DNA from 2 places in the Veillonella sp. 3913 genome. Region 2 is predicted to be linked to the other one. Evidence: riboswitches for the same ligand, from Rfam matches in the RefSeq annotation. Region 2 holds a riboswitch; the other holds the start of a gene.
What was found. A riboswitch is a leader RNA that binds a small molecule or an ion and turns the genes downstream of it on or off. The one in region 2 is predicted to bind thiamine pyrophosphate.
Positions count from the first base shown of each region.

Region 1: linked by a shared signal. The riboswitch ahead of cytX (putative hydroxymethylpyrimidine transporter CytX) and the one ahead of thiC (phosphomethylpyrimidine synthase ThiC) in region 2 are both predicted to bind thiamine pyrophosphate.

Region 1 covers NZ_RQVF01000001.1:325,243-333,365, forward strand. The annotation lists gene EO113_RS01650 (zinc metalloprotease HtpX) at 1-715, opposite strand, end outside; gene glyS (glycine--tRNA ligase subunit beta) at 722-2,755, opposite strand; gene glyQ (glycine--tRNA ligase subunit alpha) at 2,757-3,632, opposite strand; gene thiE (thiamine phosphate synthase) at 4,011-4,682, opposite strand; gene thiD (bifunctional hydroxymethylpyrimidine kinase/phosphomethylpyrimidine kinase) at 4,789-5,595, opposite strand; TPP riboswitch at 5,662-5,758, opposite strand; TPP riboswitch at 5,939-6,046, shown strand; gene cytX (putative hydroxymethylpyrimidine transporter CytX) at 6,190-7,383, shown strand; gene EO113_RS01680 (DNA repair protein RecO) at 7,516-8,123, opposite strand, start outside.
Region 2 covers NZ_RQVF01000001.1:156,217-164,339, reverse strand. The annotation lists gene EO113_RS00765 (hypothetical protein) at 1-282, opposite strand, end outside; gene EO113_RS00760 (hypothetical protein) at 284-997, opposite strand; gene thiC (phosphomethylpyrimidine synthase ThiC) at 1,169-2,473, opposite strand; TPP riboswitch at 2,551-2,659, opposite strand; gene EO113_RS00750 (YebC/PmpR family DNA-binding transcriptional regulator) at 2,711-3,442, opposite strand; gene EO113_RS00745 (RNA methyltransferase) at 3,452-4,024, opposite strand; gene trmD (tRNA (guanosine(37)-N1)-methyltransferase TrmD) at 4,025-4,855, opposite strand; gene EO113_RS00735 (PaaI family thioesterase) at 4,964-5,386, opposite strand; gene menE (o-succinylbenzoate--CoA ligase) at 5,388-6,854, opposite strand; gene menB (1,4-dihydroxy-2-naphthoyl-CoA synthase) at 6,866-7,708, opposite strand; gene EO113_RS00720 (HutP family protein) at 7,790-8,123, opposite strand, start outside.

The sequences.
Region 1 (8,123 bases), 170 kb from region 2:
GATATTCGGCTCGTCTACCTGTGAATAAGTCAATAATGATCAAAGGCGCTTTAATAACCCACTGCATGAAAAGTATCTGCAATACCACGCAAAGGTAGAAGATTTGCACAATGAATGTAATTATCGGTAGTCGCAAATATTGAATCCATAATATGACACGCGCAAATAGTTCGTACACACGAATGCACATTTGTCCCAAATAGTTCATATAGAAACAAGAAAATCCGTAGGCCCCATCTTTATGATGAATATGTCCCATTTCGTGAGCCACTATGCCCAATAATTCATCATATGGCAACTGTATGATAGCCCCCGTATTAATACAAATTCGATTATGCCCCATTGCAAAAGCATTGATAGAATCATCATTTTTGATAAACCAGTCGAATTGCGACATATCGATACCAGTATGGTTTTGTATATCCTTCTGAATCATCTGTAGAATCTCTACTTCTTGCCCTATAGGACGACGTCCCCCATAGAGCCACATGGTAATGCGATGAAACCAAGGAATTTGCGCTAGTGCCGCCACAAGTAACACAGATGTACCTGCTACGGCATAGCTAATATTTTCCAGGTTAATACGCACATGAAAGAGGTCCATCGCTTTCATCAGAAAAGGATGATCAATAGGACCAAAGATGACTTGGTACATATACACAATGCTACCCATGATGAATACATTCGCAAAAAATGTTAGTACTGTAACAATCATAAGATCTTATTTCAATTTACCTAAGTTACTTACTTCGTAAGTCATACGTAATAATTGAAGACGATTTTGCTTCACTGCTTCGTCTTTATCCATAACCATAACATGTTCAAAGAATGTTTCAATATATGGCACCAAGGATTCTGCCAAACTTACAGCTTTCACATAGTCCCCAACTTCTAAGGCCTTGCGATTTGTTGTATATACCGGTAATGCCGCTTTGTACAAGGCTTGTTCAGAATCTTCTTTTAACAAGGATTCGTCAACGCCTGTGAAAGTCACATCTTTTACCATATTAAAAATACGTGTGTAAGCCTGCATTAATGGTTCGTTTTCATCAATACGGTTTGCTGTTAAGGCTTGTCCTAAACCTTCTGCTAGGGCAACTGTGACAGTCTCTTGGCTCAATACGATATCTACCACTTGATATGGCATACCTTGTTCTAACAAGATATTTTTCAGACGAAGGATGAAGAAGTTTTCTAATTGACCTAGTAATTCTTCTTGTTTTTCACTAGCCACGCCTAATAATTCCATTGCTTTTACCCAGATTGGACGCATGGATAAAGACCATTTGCTATCCATCAAGATGTTGATGATACCGATTGTTTGACGACGCAATGCATATGGATCTTGGGAGCCTGTAGGGATTAAACCACGGCTGAAAGTAGCTACAATGGTATCTACTTTATCTACGATACTCAAAATACGACCTGCATCGGTACTTGGCAAGATATCCCCTGCAAAACGAGGCAAGTATTGTTCAAAAATAGCCTCTCCTACAGCTGGTGTTTCGCCATCTAGTAAAGCATATTCTTTACCCATAATACCTTGCAATTCAGTAAATTCACTCACCATACCTGTCGTTAAGTCTGTTTTAGCAAGGTGTGTAGCACGTTCTAAGGTAGCTGTATCTGCAAAACCTACTTCTTTTGCTAAGGCAGTACCTAATGTTAACAGACGTTCTGTTTTATCTTTTAAATTGCCCAAACCTTCTTGGAAGACAATTTTTGTCAATGCTTCATACCGGCCTGCTAATGGTGTTTTACGGTCTTCATTAAAGAAGAACTTCGCATCGTCTAAACGAGCGCGAAGTACTCGTTCATTACCAGCTGCCACCACATCCAAAGATTTGCTATCCCCGTTACGAACAGTTAAAAACATAGGAAGTAATTTACCTTTGCCGTCCACCATTGGGAAATAGCGTTGATGGTCTTTCATTGGTGTAATAATACAGTCTGATGGTAACGCTAAATAGCTTTCATCAAAAGTACCACAAAGAGCTGTTGGATATTCTACTAGGAATGTAACTTCGTCTAATAAATCTTCATCCCACACCACAGTAGCCCCTTTAGTGGCTGCTAATTCTGTTAATTGTTTACGGATTGTTTCACGGCGAACGTCTTGGTCGATCATAATGAAGTTTTTATTCAATGTATCTACATAGTCTTTTGGTTCTCCAATAGTCAACTCAGATTCACCTAAGAAACGATGTCCACGGCTTACATTTGTACTTGTTACATTAGCAAATGTCACTGGTACTACGTCTTGACCAAATAATGCCACTAACCAACGTACTGGGCGAACGAAACGTTCTTCTAAATCGCCCCAATGCATGGATTTAGGGAAACTTAAACCTGTAATCAAGGATGGTAATATGTCAGATAAGACTTCTTTTGTATCTAAACCAGCTGTCGTTGTATCAGCAAAGATATATCCATCTACTACTTTCAATTCAGATACATCTAATCCTTTACCACGAGCAAAACCGATAGCTGCTTTTGTAGCATTTCCATCAGCATCATAGGCAATGGATACAGATGGACCTTTATGAGTTTCGTGAACATCTTCACCACGTTCTGCTACGTCATTGATGAGTAATGCAACGCGGCGAGGTGTAGCATACACTTTCACAGCACCATGTGGAATGTGACGTTCCGCCAAAGCTGCTGTTGCTAATTCACCTAATTGTTTGATAATATTTGGCAAAAATCCTGCAGGAATTTCTTCTGCCCCAATTTCAAAGAGTAAATCCTTAGCCATCTTATTTATCTCCTTTCAACAATGGGAAACCAAGTTCTTCTCGTTTCGCCAAATAGTTTTGTGCACAAATACGAGCCATGTTACGAACACGACCGATAAAAGCTGTTCTTTCAGAAATAGAAATAGCACCGCGTGCATCTAGCAAGTTAAATGTATGGGAACATTTCAACACATAATCGTAGGCCGGCAACACAAAACCTAATTGACATACACGTGTAGCCTCTGCTTCGTACATGTCGAACAATTTGAACAACATATCTGTATCTGCTAATTCAAAGCTGTACGTAGATTGTTCTACTTCGTTTGCATGCCATACATCGCCATATGTGTATTGTTCGTTCCATTGTAAGTCATACACATTTTCTACGCCTTGAATGTACATAGCCAAACGTTCTAAACCATATGTGATTTCTACAGATACTGGTTTTACATCGATAGATCCTACTTGTTGGAAATAGGTAAACTGCGTTACTTCCATGCCGTCTAACCAAACTTCCCAACCAAGACCCCAAGCGCCTAATGTTGGAGATTCCCAGTTATCTTCTACGAAACGGATATCATGATCTTCTGCATGAATGCCAAGAGCAGCCAAACTTTGCAAGTATAATTCTTGAATATTGTCTGGAGAAGGTTTAATAATCACTTGGAATTGATGATGTTGAAATAAACGGTTCGGATTGTCACCATAACGACCGTCTGCTGGACGACGGGATGGTTCTACATAACATACAGACCATGGTTCTGGTCCCAATGCATGTAAGAACGTAGCAGGGTTCATCGTACCTGCCCCTTTTTCAATGTCATATGGTTGTTGTAAAATACAACCTTGTTCACCCCAGAAGTTTTGGAGTGTAAAAATCATCTCTTGAAATGTCATTTCCATTCCTCCTTATGTTTTACAGGGAATAAAAAAAGTCCCTGCAACGAAAATCGCTACAGGGACGAGATATACCCGCGGTTCCACCCTAATTGGCTAATGCCCTCTTTTAAAAAATAGCCTTTACTAATTGTCCATACCTAGTATGGTACAACGTTCCTGCTCATGCTCCACAGCGCCTTCTACTCAATTGTGAGCTTTCACCATCCTCACTCGCTAAAGGGAGTATACTCCTCTGCTTCATCACTTATGTATATATACTATTGTATGGATAAAAGGGATTAGTGTCAAGGTGTATCCTCTTAATCAGCGATGTAAGTTCTTAATTACTTTTACTATCCCCCTATTCCACAATAGTCTAGGAATATGTTCTGTATATTATTTTTCCAAGAACATCTTACACCATTCCATGTTCTCTATCCACATGGCAGTTTCATATTCGACGTCTTCCATTTCTGTGATGGCTGAGATCACCGCAATACCGTCCACTGGTTCCGCTAAGACATCATCAAAGTTATCTCGATTAATGCCACCAATAGCCACCATTGGAATTGTCGGGTTATGAGCACGTAAAGCTAAAATTAATTCGGGCCCTCGCACAGTTTTGGCATCTTTTTTTGTGCTTGTTTCATACATAGGACCTACACCGATATAATCCACATAGTCCAACTTTGTGTTCTCCAACTCTTCTACAGAGTTAATAGACGTACCCACAAGAGCGTGAGGCAATCGTTTGCGTACTTCTTCAAGGTCCATATCGTCTTGCCCCACATGAACACCATCAGCACCTATCTTTTCAGCTAATTTTACATCATCATTGATGATGAAAGGAACTCCATATTCTTTGCAAATTTTCTGTAACTCCCGTGCCAACTGTTCTTTTTCGTCACCTACTAAAGCACCTTCTCCTTTTTCACGAAGTTGAAAGCAAGTAATACCCCCTTTACAAGCTTCTGTAAGGGTCTTGTGAATATCCTTCGTATTCGGTGTTCCACAAATGAAGTACAACCCCATCATGGAGCGTACTGTATCTATATCATGATGTTTCAAAATAATCCTCGTTTCTTATATAACAACCAAAACAGATTACTTATAGTATACCACGACACTCAAACTATTCGATATGGCTTGTATCATACTCATAGACTTGGGTAGATTATTCAGAATATTCATCTCCATAGGCCATATGATTCACTGGTCCATTGCCTGTGCCCAACCCTGGATTATGCAAGATAGCTAATCGGATATATTCTTTACCAATGGTAATGGCATCTTCCAAGGATTTCCCTTTAGCTAGTTCTGCTGTTATAACAGCAGAGAATGTACAACCTGTGCCATGGGTGTGTACTGTGTCATATTTAGGACTTGTCCAAGAGCGACGCATGGACATGGTATCTTTTGTAAACAAGTAATCTGTAGCCTCATCTCCAATGTGACCACCTTTGATGATTACCGCTTGAGGGCCTAATTCTTGTAAAATGCGAATCCCTGCTGTATGCAAAGCTTCTACCGTATCAATTTTCATATCTGCTAGTACTTCGGCTTCACTACGGTTCGGTGAAATCAAGGTCGCTTTCGGAATCAATTTGCTTTGTAAGGCTTTCACAGCTTCATCTGAGATAAGACGGTCCCCACTAGTGGCAATCATCACAGGGTCTAACACATAGGGTACTTTAGAATCTAGGTAAGTTCCAATTAGTTCCATCATCTCTGCTGTAGCTAACATACCCGTTTTCACTGCTTCTGGCACAATATCTGTAAATACGGCTTGCAATTGTGCTTCAATCATAGAAAGGTCCATGTGAGCAATTTGTGTCACACCTCTCGTATTTTGCGCTACTACTGATGTAATGACAGCCATGCCATAGACGTGACGACTTTGAAAGCTTTTTAAGTCTGCCATCACCCCTGCACCACCTGTTGGATCCGTTCCTGCAATCGTTAATGCTCTATGTAATTTCATAGGTATCTCCTTTACTAGTAACAAAAAAGAACCAATCCTTTGGACGGTTCTTATACAATGTCTAGTATTCGATGCCATCCACTTTCCTACGCCAGCATTATCTGGTTCAGGTCTAGGGTTTTGACACTCATCAATCTCAGCATAAGCACCCCTAGTGGTTCTTCTATTAATTTAGTTATAACATGAAATATACTCTAATGCAATACAATAAATTACAGCTAAGCTACTTTCACTATAAGAGATTTCCTCTCAATATAGACATTCATATATCCTATATATTTCATATGATACATTACATTCACCTATATATTGCTATTGACGTAGTATCATTCAATTCGTATAATACATCTGTAAGGGGTGCTCACTAAAGTGGGCTGAGAAGTGGCTATGTGCTACTAACCCATAACCTGATTTGGATAATGCCAACGTAGGGATATATTAGTATATTTTTGTAGTACCTATACAAACACATAAGGACACATTACCACATGGTTCCTGTTTGCAATACTAGGTATCTTAAGAATATCTATCATCTACAGGCTAATCGTTTCAGATTAGTCTTTTTTGTTCCTACTGGCATAGTTAGGAGTATTCATGAGTGATTCAAAACTTTCATCATCGCGGTTATCCCTCATTTGGTTCGGCGCCGCTCTTTCCATTGCGGAAATTATGACGGGCACCTATTTTGCGCCCCTAGGATTTTCCGATGGCCTATTAGCCATCATCATCGGTCACGTCATCGGCTGCTTGTTATTATTTGGTGCAGGACTCATCGGCGCTCGTGAACACATGAGTTCTATGCAAACTGTATCCACTGTCTTTGGCAATGGGGGCATGAAATTATTTTCTATTTTAAACGTTCTACAACTGATTGGTTGGACCGGTATTATGATTTATGACGGTGCTCTTGGTGCCGTAGAGTTATGGAATCTACCATTCACTGCGTGGACTTTCATTATCGGGGCCCTCATCATTGTATGGCTCTTCATTGGTATCCGTAACATGGGGTATATCAACAGCATCATGGGCTACGGCTTAGGTATCCTCTGCATCTATTTGTTGATTAGCTTGTTACAAGAAAGTTCCATTCACAGCCAAGGAATCATCACTGATGAAATGACTTTTACAGCGGCCTTGGAATTATCCATCGCTATGCCGTTGTCTTGGCTACCATTGATTAGTGATTATACTCGATTATCCAAGAACCCTGTGGCAGGTACTGCATCTAGTGCCATCGTATACGGCGTAACTAGTTCTGTCATGTATGTATTAGGCCTCGCTGCGGCCCTTTTTACAAATGAAAGCAACATTGCAAAGGTTCTTCTTCATGCTGGTTTAGGATTTGGTGGGTTAATTATCATCGTATTCTCTACTGTCACAACTACTTTTATGGATGCCTTATCTGCTGGTATTTCCTCTGAAAGTTTGCAGACTAAATATTCTGGTCGTACTATCGGTATTATCGTTACGATCATCGGTACCATCGGTGCATCCATCTATCCAATGGATAATATCATCCCTTTCTTATATATGATTGGATCCGTGTTTGCCCCAATGATTGCTATTTTATTAACTCACTATTTCTTTTTGCGCAAATGTCCGCGCCTTGACCATGGTCCTACCCTATACATCATTTGTTGGGCATCTGGTACTTATATGTACCATCAATTCCTTGACAGCAACCCATTCTTAGGGGCTAGCCTATCTACTATCGTAGGAACAGCATTAGCAACCATTGCAACGGCCTATATCATTAGCCTAATTTCTAAAAAGAAAAAAGAAATATAACCGCTTACTATACTATTTAGTGCGTATATAAGCACTCATTATTTCATTATACACTTTACAATAACTTCACAAATCAAAACAGGAGCATTCCTTCTATGAAAGGTAGCTCCTGTTTTCATTTTAATATATTAATTATATCATCGTCTCTAAAAACTCAATGCTATGCAATGTATATCCTAGTTGATATGTCAAAAGTTTTCGCAATAGAATTTCTAATTGATCCCATTGATTCGCAGTAAGACGTAAAGGCTTTGTAGGAATCCAATCATAGTTCAAAAGCATTGTTATCCCTTGTTGTAGCTCTTGTTTCACTACATACTGACAGGCTTCATAGATTTCATCGCAAAGACTTGCCATTACCTCAGGGTCTTCACAATGTTGCCCTTGTGGCACAAATCCCGCTAGACTTAACATATGCCACCCCAGCACAATAGAGCCTAAGCGAATAGGTTTATCCTGTATAGATTGTAAAAATCGGCTCATGTTCGTATATACACTGCGGTCTAATTTACCTTTTTCAAACAAAGCACTTACCAGTTCACCGCTAAAAGTAGCATAGGAAATATCTTCTAAACTTTCATAATCACGTGTAGAAATTCCATCTATCTGGATAATATCGTACATGTCTCCGTTAGGTGCTACTGTCAAATATAAACGGCTTAAAGGTTGCAAATACGCACCTTCTTTATAGTTAGCTTTACGCTTATGAGGAACAGAACAAAGTATAATGCCTTCTAACT
Region 2 (8,123 bases):
ACCATATTCTCTTTCGTTTACCAGCTGATGTTTCGCATATACATTACGCATATAAAACTTAGATTCAGTCATTTTATATACATGGTCACTTACCTTTTCAAACGTTATTTTATAAACAATCCCACCATTATAGCCGTTGTCTTCATAAGGAGGGTTATAATGATACCATGTACCCGACAAATCGGGATTGTCTCTGATTGCTGTATCAGATGTGCACCCTATGAAAGCTAATCCCATCATCATTATGCCCAGTATAATTAGCATACATTTCTTAATATTCATTCTATTGACCTCGTTTTCGCCAAATCATAAAGGCAGCAAGCACTACACCTAATCCTACCAATCCAATCATTACATTTCTAATAGTATGAGATGCTTTTAGAAACACAAATCGAATATTTTTATCTTTTTCAAAAGTAATTGTATTACCATTTACAACTCCATCAGTTTTGAAATCGGTTTTAATATCACCATCTACTGTAATAGTTGTTGTTCCATAGGATTTTCCCATAAAAAACATATATGCATTATTTTCTTCACCATAAGGATAGATAACATGTAGCGCTTCAGGTCTATCTATGACACCATAAATAATTCTATAACTGTTAGTTAATTCACTTTCATCTGAAAAAGAAGCTTTAATTTTCCAATATTCAGACTTAGCATCTGTTTGATTATTCAAAGCCTTACCAGCTTCATCAACAGCCTCTACCTTAATATGTTTTGCACTAAACTGTTTCAAAGCCTCTTTCTCTTTATTTTGTTTTTCCTCAAATGTTTCATCACCTATATGCTTACGGTCATAAATAATTTTATTTAGACTGTCGTCAAACCCAGCTTCTAAATCCGTTTTACTTAAAGGTTCAGGAGTATGCAATTGCGCCTCCCATTTCCCGCTAAAGTCACTATCTACTTGTATAGTAGAGTCCATACTTGCACAACCAGTTAGCACTAATAGTGCGCATCCCAGTGCCAATAGTTTCCATTGTTTCATCATGCACCTCAAAAAACAATCTTCTCAAATGGTACTCTTATGTAAATGCACTAGTTGCATTACATAAAAACATATTTACTATCTATATAATACATCAATTGCATTGCTATAATCAATTTATCTATACAACAAAACAACCAACTCCAAAAAAGAGTTGGCTGTTTTATCTCTTATTTATAATATATCAATTTTCTCTCCCTCTAAGGCTTTGTTGATGCTCCGTACGGCGCAGAATTTTCCGCACATACTACAAGCTTCTTTATGCCCCTCTTCTGGGGCACGGCTTTCACGGATGCGACGAGCTTTTTCAGGATCTAGTGCTACTGCATATTGTGCTTCCCAATCGAGTTTTTGGCGCGCCTCTGCCATACGGTCATCGCGATCTCGTGCATTCGGAATCCCTTTTGCAATGTCTGCGGCATGCGCAGCAATTTTGAAAGCCATAATGCCTTCTTTCACATCGTTTTCGTCAGGTAAGGCTAAGTGTTCCGCTGGTGTTACATAGCAAAGGAAGGCTGCCCCATGCATGGCTGCCACGGCACCACCGATGGCCGCTGTAATATGGTCATAGCCTGGTGCAATATCTGTTACTAATGGTCCTAACACATAGAACGGTGCCCCATCGCAGATTGTTTGTTGTACTTCCATATTGGCTTGTACTTGATTTAATGGCACATGACCTGGACCTTCCACCAACACTTGTACTCCACGTTCACGAGCTCGTTTTGTTAATTCCCCAAGTCGAACGAGTTCCTCGATTTGACAGATATCTGTAGCATCAGCCAAGCAACCAGGACGGCATGCATCGCCAAGAGAAATGGTCATGTCATATTCTGCACAAATGTCCAAGATTTCATCATAGTATTCATAGAACGGATTCTCTTGACCAGTCATGGACATCCAAGCAAAGACTAAACTACCTCCACGGCTCACGATGTTTAGTTTTCGTTTATGACGTTTAATTTGCTCCACTGTGTGTTGTGTAATCCCACAGTGTAAGGTAACAAAGTCTACACCATCTTCTGCATGAAGACGGATAGTAGAAATAAAGTCCTCTGCAGTCAATTCACCTAAATCCTTCTGATGATGAATAACGCTATCATAGATTGGCACGGTGCCAATCATAACAGGACATTCCTTTGTCAACAGCCGGCGAAACACTTTTGTATCCCCATGCGTAGACAAGTCCATAATAGATTCAGCACCTAATGCCACTGCATGATGAACTTTTTTCATTTCTTCTTCGTAGTCTGTACAATCTTTAGATGTTCCTAAGTTCACATTAATTTTTGTGCGCAACTTCTGCCCGATTCCTTCTGGTTGTAAAGATGTATGATGCTTGTTGCAAGGAATTGTTACATGTCCTTTTGCCACTAACTCTCGTAATACTTCAACATCCATGTTTTCTTTTTCTGCTACCACTTTCATCGCGTCGGTAACAATGCCTTTTTGGGCTGCTTGCATTTGTGTGTAAAACATAAAAAGCTCCTTTCATTACAAAGGAGCCTATTATGGGTACTCTATACACAAAAAGGTATCGACATTATATCGATACCCACATATGTCAGCGTGCTTCCTACGCGGGCATGATCCCGATCAGGTCAAAAGGTCAGGTACTTCATAGTCCTTTCTCAGCCTATTACATAGGCTCCCTTGCAAATCTAAAATATTTACTTACTTATAGTATATCATGGAATGGTGGAATTTTATAGAAAATTATTCTTCCTCATCCATGATGGCATTATGATACACATCTTGTACATCGTCCAAGTCTTCCAGCATGTCTAGTACTCGTTGCATATTCACTGCGTCATCACCGGTTAATTCCATATTAGTATCTGGAACCATTGTGATTTGTGCCATATCTGTAGCGATGGATGCTTCTGCTAGGGCAGCTTCTACGGCATCGTAATCATCTGGCAATGTGTAGATAACGAATACATCGTCTTCTACTTTGATGTCTTCAGCGCCAGCGTCAAGAGCCAATAATGTCAATGTTTCTTCATCATTGCCTTCTTGGGGAATCACGAATACACCTTTGCGTTTAAACATCCAGTTAACAGATCCACTTTCACCTAAGTTACCACCACGTTTGGAGAAGGCATGACGGACATCAGCAGCTGCACGGTTACGGTTATCTGTCATCACTTCTACAAGGATGGCAGCACCGCCTGGGCCGTATCCTTCATAGGTAATTTCTTCGTAGTTGTTCGCATCACCAGCACCGGCACCTTTATCGATGGCACGTTGAATATTATCCTTAGGAATGTTATTTTCACGAGCTTTTTGCAACGCCAACTTCAAGCGCATATTACCGGTTGGATCTGTACCACCAGCTTTTACAGCCACTGTAATTTCACGACTAATTTTTGTGGTAATTTTTGCTTTTAACGCATCATTTTTACCTTTTCTATGTTTAATATTTGACCATTTAGAATGTCCTGACATTGTGTCCTCCTATTTATTCCACCACGCTTCGCCTCGCAAGCGGTCTAATATAATTGATACGGCACTACGAACTGAAAGGTGATTGTACTCACCATGTCCATAGATGGGTTCTAAGATATAATCGAAATCTTCCATTGTTTCTTTCGTCATACCATACCCCGTTCCAAATAATACTACCACAGGACGGCTCTCACTTTCAAGTGATTTACGGAGCGATGCATAGGTAATGGTATTATCATAGGTTCGTGCATCCGTAGTACACACGATTGGCGTCTGTCCTTCTAATTCCCTCACCATATCGATGGCTTGTCGAATGGAATTGACAAGTTCCACATGTTTGAAAGCATCTTTTCTATCCGGATTATAAGTACTGCCAAATCCCGTTTTCCAATGACTCATTACAGTTTCTGCCAATTCACGTTGGCTAGGTACATTGTGAATGATGAAATACCGTTCCACATCGTAAGTTGTAGATGCTCTGGCAATATCATGGATATCGTAGTTCGTGATGGCCGTCGTGATCACCTCACCATGTTTATTCATAATGGGATAATGAACGAGGCCGATATATAAATTCGCCATTTATTTCCTCTTTTCCTCTGTGAAAGTAGACTGTCCTATCAATTTTGAAAGTACTTGTTGTTCCTCTTCAGAATCCACTCTGTCTAGTACTCTTTTTAGAGCCTTAATTTCATCTACAGTTAATTCTCGTTGCAACAAATCATTTCTCAGTAAAGCAGTCCGTTTCAATGACTCTTCTAATCGCCACTGCTCAATATTTTTATGATGACCACTTAATAATATATCTGGCACCATCATACCTCTGTATTCTTGGGGTTTCGTATATTGTGGACATTCCAATAAAGGATAGTAAAAGGAATCCTCTATGGCTCCTGAGGTAGCGCCTAAGACACCGGGAATCATGCGCGCCACTGCATCGGCTACTACCATAGCTGGTAATTCACCGCCCGTTAATACATAATCTCCAATGGATATAGTTTCATCCACTAAGTGTTCTTCTACCCGGTAATCTACCCCTTCATAGTGTCCACAGACAATGACAAGTTGATCATAGGTGGCCAATTCCCTTGCTTTTTCTTGTGTAAATGGTCTCCCTGTAGGCCCCATAAACACAACATGGCGTTTGTGACTCTCCTTTGTACAACGATGTTCTTCTATGGGAATCTGCAACACATGCTCTACAGCCTCAAAGAGAGGAGGTGCTTTCATGAGCATGCCAGCGCCACCTCCATAAGGAGTATCGTCCACTTGACCATGCTTGCTATGAGAAAATTCTCGTGGATTTGTCACTTTCATTTCTAATCGATTTGCCTGTAAGGCACGTTTGATGATGGAATGTGTAAAAAAGGCATCAAAAAACTCTGGGAATAGCGATATAATATCTATTTTCATGGACTATGCACCTCCTTTCTATATATCCTACAAACAACTATTTTACAGGTCAAGGTAAGTCTTATAATGTATATGTATCATAACTATCGAGATTGCTAGGTGCTCTAACTATATATTTATAATACTATTTGTCACCGTCATATGAGATAATAATCGATCTGTTTCATCAAAGATATTAATCATCCATACATGATTTCGACCACCTTTGTGTAATAATTGACCACGTGCTACGACATATCCTTCACATCGTTTCGGTTTCACATGATTAGCCGTTATCGATTGACCTACAGCTACTTTTTGTTCAGACGAATCTAAGTCCACGCTTTTATTGCTCGATGTTGATTCTTGTGCCAATATAGCATTAGATGCCATGCCTGCTAATGCTTCTCCATAGGCTAAATACACGCCACCGTTAACGAATCCAAAGGGTTGTGCATGAAACGATGAAAGCTTCATAGTACTTTGAAAGGCCTGTTCAGTACAGTGAAATGTCTCTATCTGTAATTGTTCTAATAAAGAGGTTTCCTTCATACTATGTCCTTTCTACTGTGTGAATCAAGTCTTGTCGCAATATTTTTCCCATACTATTTTTAGGTAATGCATCAAAATATATCATTCGTTTCGGTACTTTATACTTCGCTAAACGACTGAGTAGATATTCTGATATATCTTCTTCGGAATGGTTTGTTACCACGCATAATACAGGTACTTGCCCCCATTTAGGATCTGATACTGGGATAACTGCACATTCTAAAATACCGTTCATTCCATATAAGACATCTTCGATTTCCTTAGGGTAAATATTCTCGCCCCCAGAAATGATGATATCCTTTCTACGGTTCAAAAGATATAAAAATCCATCTTCATCTACGTAACCAATATCATCTGTATTAAAAGCTCCTTTAATAGGTTCTTTATTAAGGTATCCTTTCATCAGCATCGGGGATGAAAGCCACACTTCTCCTACTCCTTCTTCATCAGGATTGCGAATTTCAATACTAACACCCTGTAAAGGATAACCTACAGAGGCTAATTTATTCGGATACTCCTGTATACTAAAGGTAGTACTTTGAGCAAAAGTTTCTGACATGCCGTATGTCTTATAGACTGGTAAATTTCGTTGTACGCACTCTTGTAACAGTGGCATAGGAATGAACTCGCCACCTAGCAAGATAGCCCGTAAAGCGGGTGCTTGTATCCGTTCTACTATGCGTTGTAACACTGTGGGCACCAAAGATACCATGGTGACTTCTTTTGTTTTCAATTCCTCTAGTACGACTTGTTCCGAGAACTTCTCACGAATTGTTGTTCTTGTGCCATTATATAAAGTACGCAAAATAATAGATAAGCCGCTGACATGGAACATAGGAAGTACTACAAGCCAATTATCCTCTTTCTCCACACCAAGCACATTCGCAGAAGCTTTCACATGAGCCTCAATCTGCAACCATCGCACAGGGACTGATTTGAATTTGCCTGTTGTAGCACTAGTGTTGATAATACAAAACACTTTTTCATCAGATGGATTCCAGCCTAGATTTTCGTCATTATGCATAGGAGAAATAGCCTTGAAATTAGTGTCTATACATGTAGAAAAGCACAAATCCTGTCGGTCCACTTGATTATGGCTATGCTCACAAGTAGAAACATCTGTGATCTCTATGTCACAAGCTCCCTTCTGTGCACGCCATACCTGTGCCATTTTTTCTGACATTAACAAGGTACGGACTCCTGTACTTTCCAGCTGTTCAGTTACTTCTCGTTCAGTCAGGTTCGTATTCAGCAACACTGTTTCTATACCCAATGCAGAAAGAGCAAATAGGTGTATCGCCATGGATACTGAATTTTCTGCCCATAAAGCAATACGACTCTCCCCTCGAAGATGAGGAGCGAGTCGTTTTGCTGTAGCTATTGTTAGAGTAAACACATCACCATAAGAATATTCATTTAAGAAAAGCCTATCTCTATGGGTGTGTGCTCGTTCATATAACCACTTCATAGCCTAATCCATTAAGGGAATTTAGGGAACTGTTTGAAATTAGGTTTACGTTTTTCTTTAAATGCATCGCGACCTTCTTTACCTTCATCAGTTGTATAGAACAATAAAGTCGCATCCCCTGCAAATTGTTGTAACCCAGCTAAACCATCTGTATCCGCATTGAAGGAAGCTTTCAAGAAACGAAGTGCCATTGGAGATAATTGAAGAATTTCTTCACACCATTTTACTGTTTCTGCTTCTAATTGATCAAATGGCACTACTGTATTCACAAGACCCATATCTAAGGCTTCTTTTGCAGAATATTGACGGCATAAGAACCAGATTTCACGAGCTTTTTTATGGCCTACTAAACGCGCTAAGTATCCAGCGCCATAACCAGCATCAAAGGAACCTACACGAGGACCTGTTTGACCGAATTTTGCATTTTCAGAGGCAATAGAAAGGTCGCATACGATGTGTAATACATGACCACCACCAATAGCAAAACCATTAACCATAGCAATAACAGGTTTTGGAGTAATACGGATTAAATGTTGCAAATCCAACACGTTTAGACGAGGAATCTTGTCATCCCCAACATAACCGCCATCTCCACGAACACGTTGGTCCCCACCAGAACAGAATGCTTCTTTATCTTCTCCTTGACCATGATTAGCACCAGTCAAGATGATAACGCCCACTTTTGCATCTTCACGAGCAATGGTAAACGCATCGATTAATTCCATCACTGTTTTGGGACGGAATGCATTACGCACTTCTGGACGATTAATTGTAATTTTAGCAATCCCATTATATGTTTCATAAATTACATCTTCGTAATTACGATCTAATACTTTCCACTCGAATTGACTCATAGTTACCTCCAAAATGATTAGCTATTGTCTATAAACTCTAAAGAATATTATATCAAATCTAGTAATAAATTTATAGCACTTCTACAGATTTGGTACAGCACGATGTGCCATAGCCACAGCAATTTCATCTAAATGTAATACACCTACGCCCAAATAAATCGCTACACTTAGATGTTCTTGGCTTCGTGCAATACCTACTTTTCCTCCTACATTAAGGCCTACACATTTATTTTTAAGTTGTTCTAAGGCTTGTGCCGTAGCACCTACTACAGCACCTTTGCTAACATGATTATCTTGAATCAACTCTTGTCGATCCGCTGCTACCACAGCTCGTTCAATGATTTTAGGAATAATCTCTGTGAAAGTTCCACCAAAATCTACGGCGCAACTACGAATCCCTAGTGCTTCAAACTCT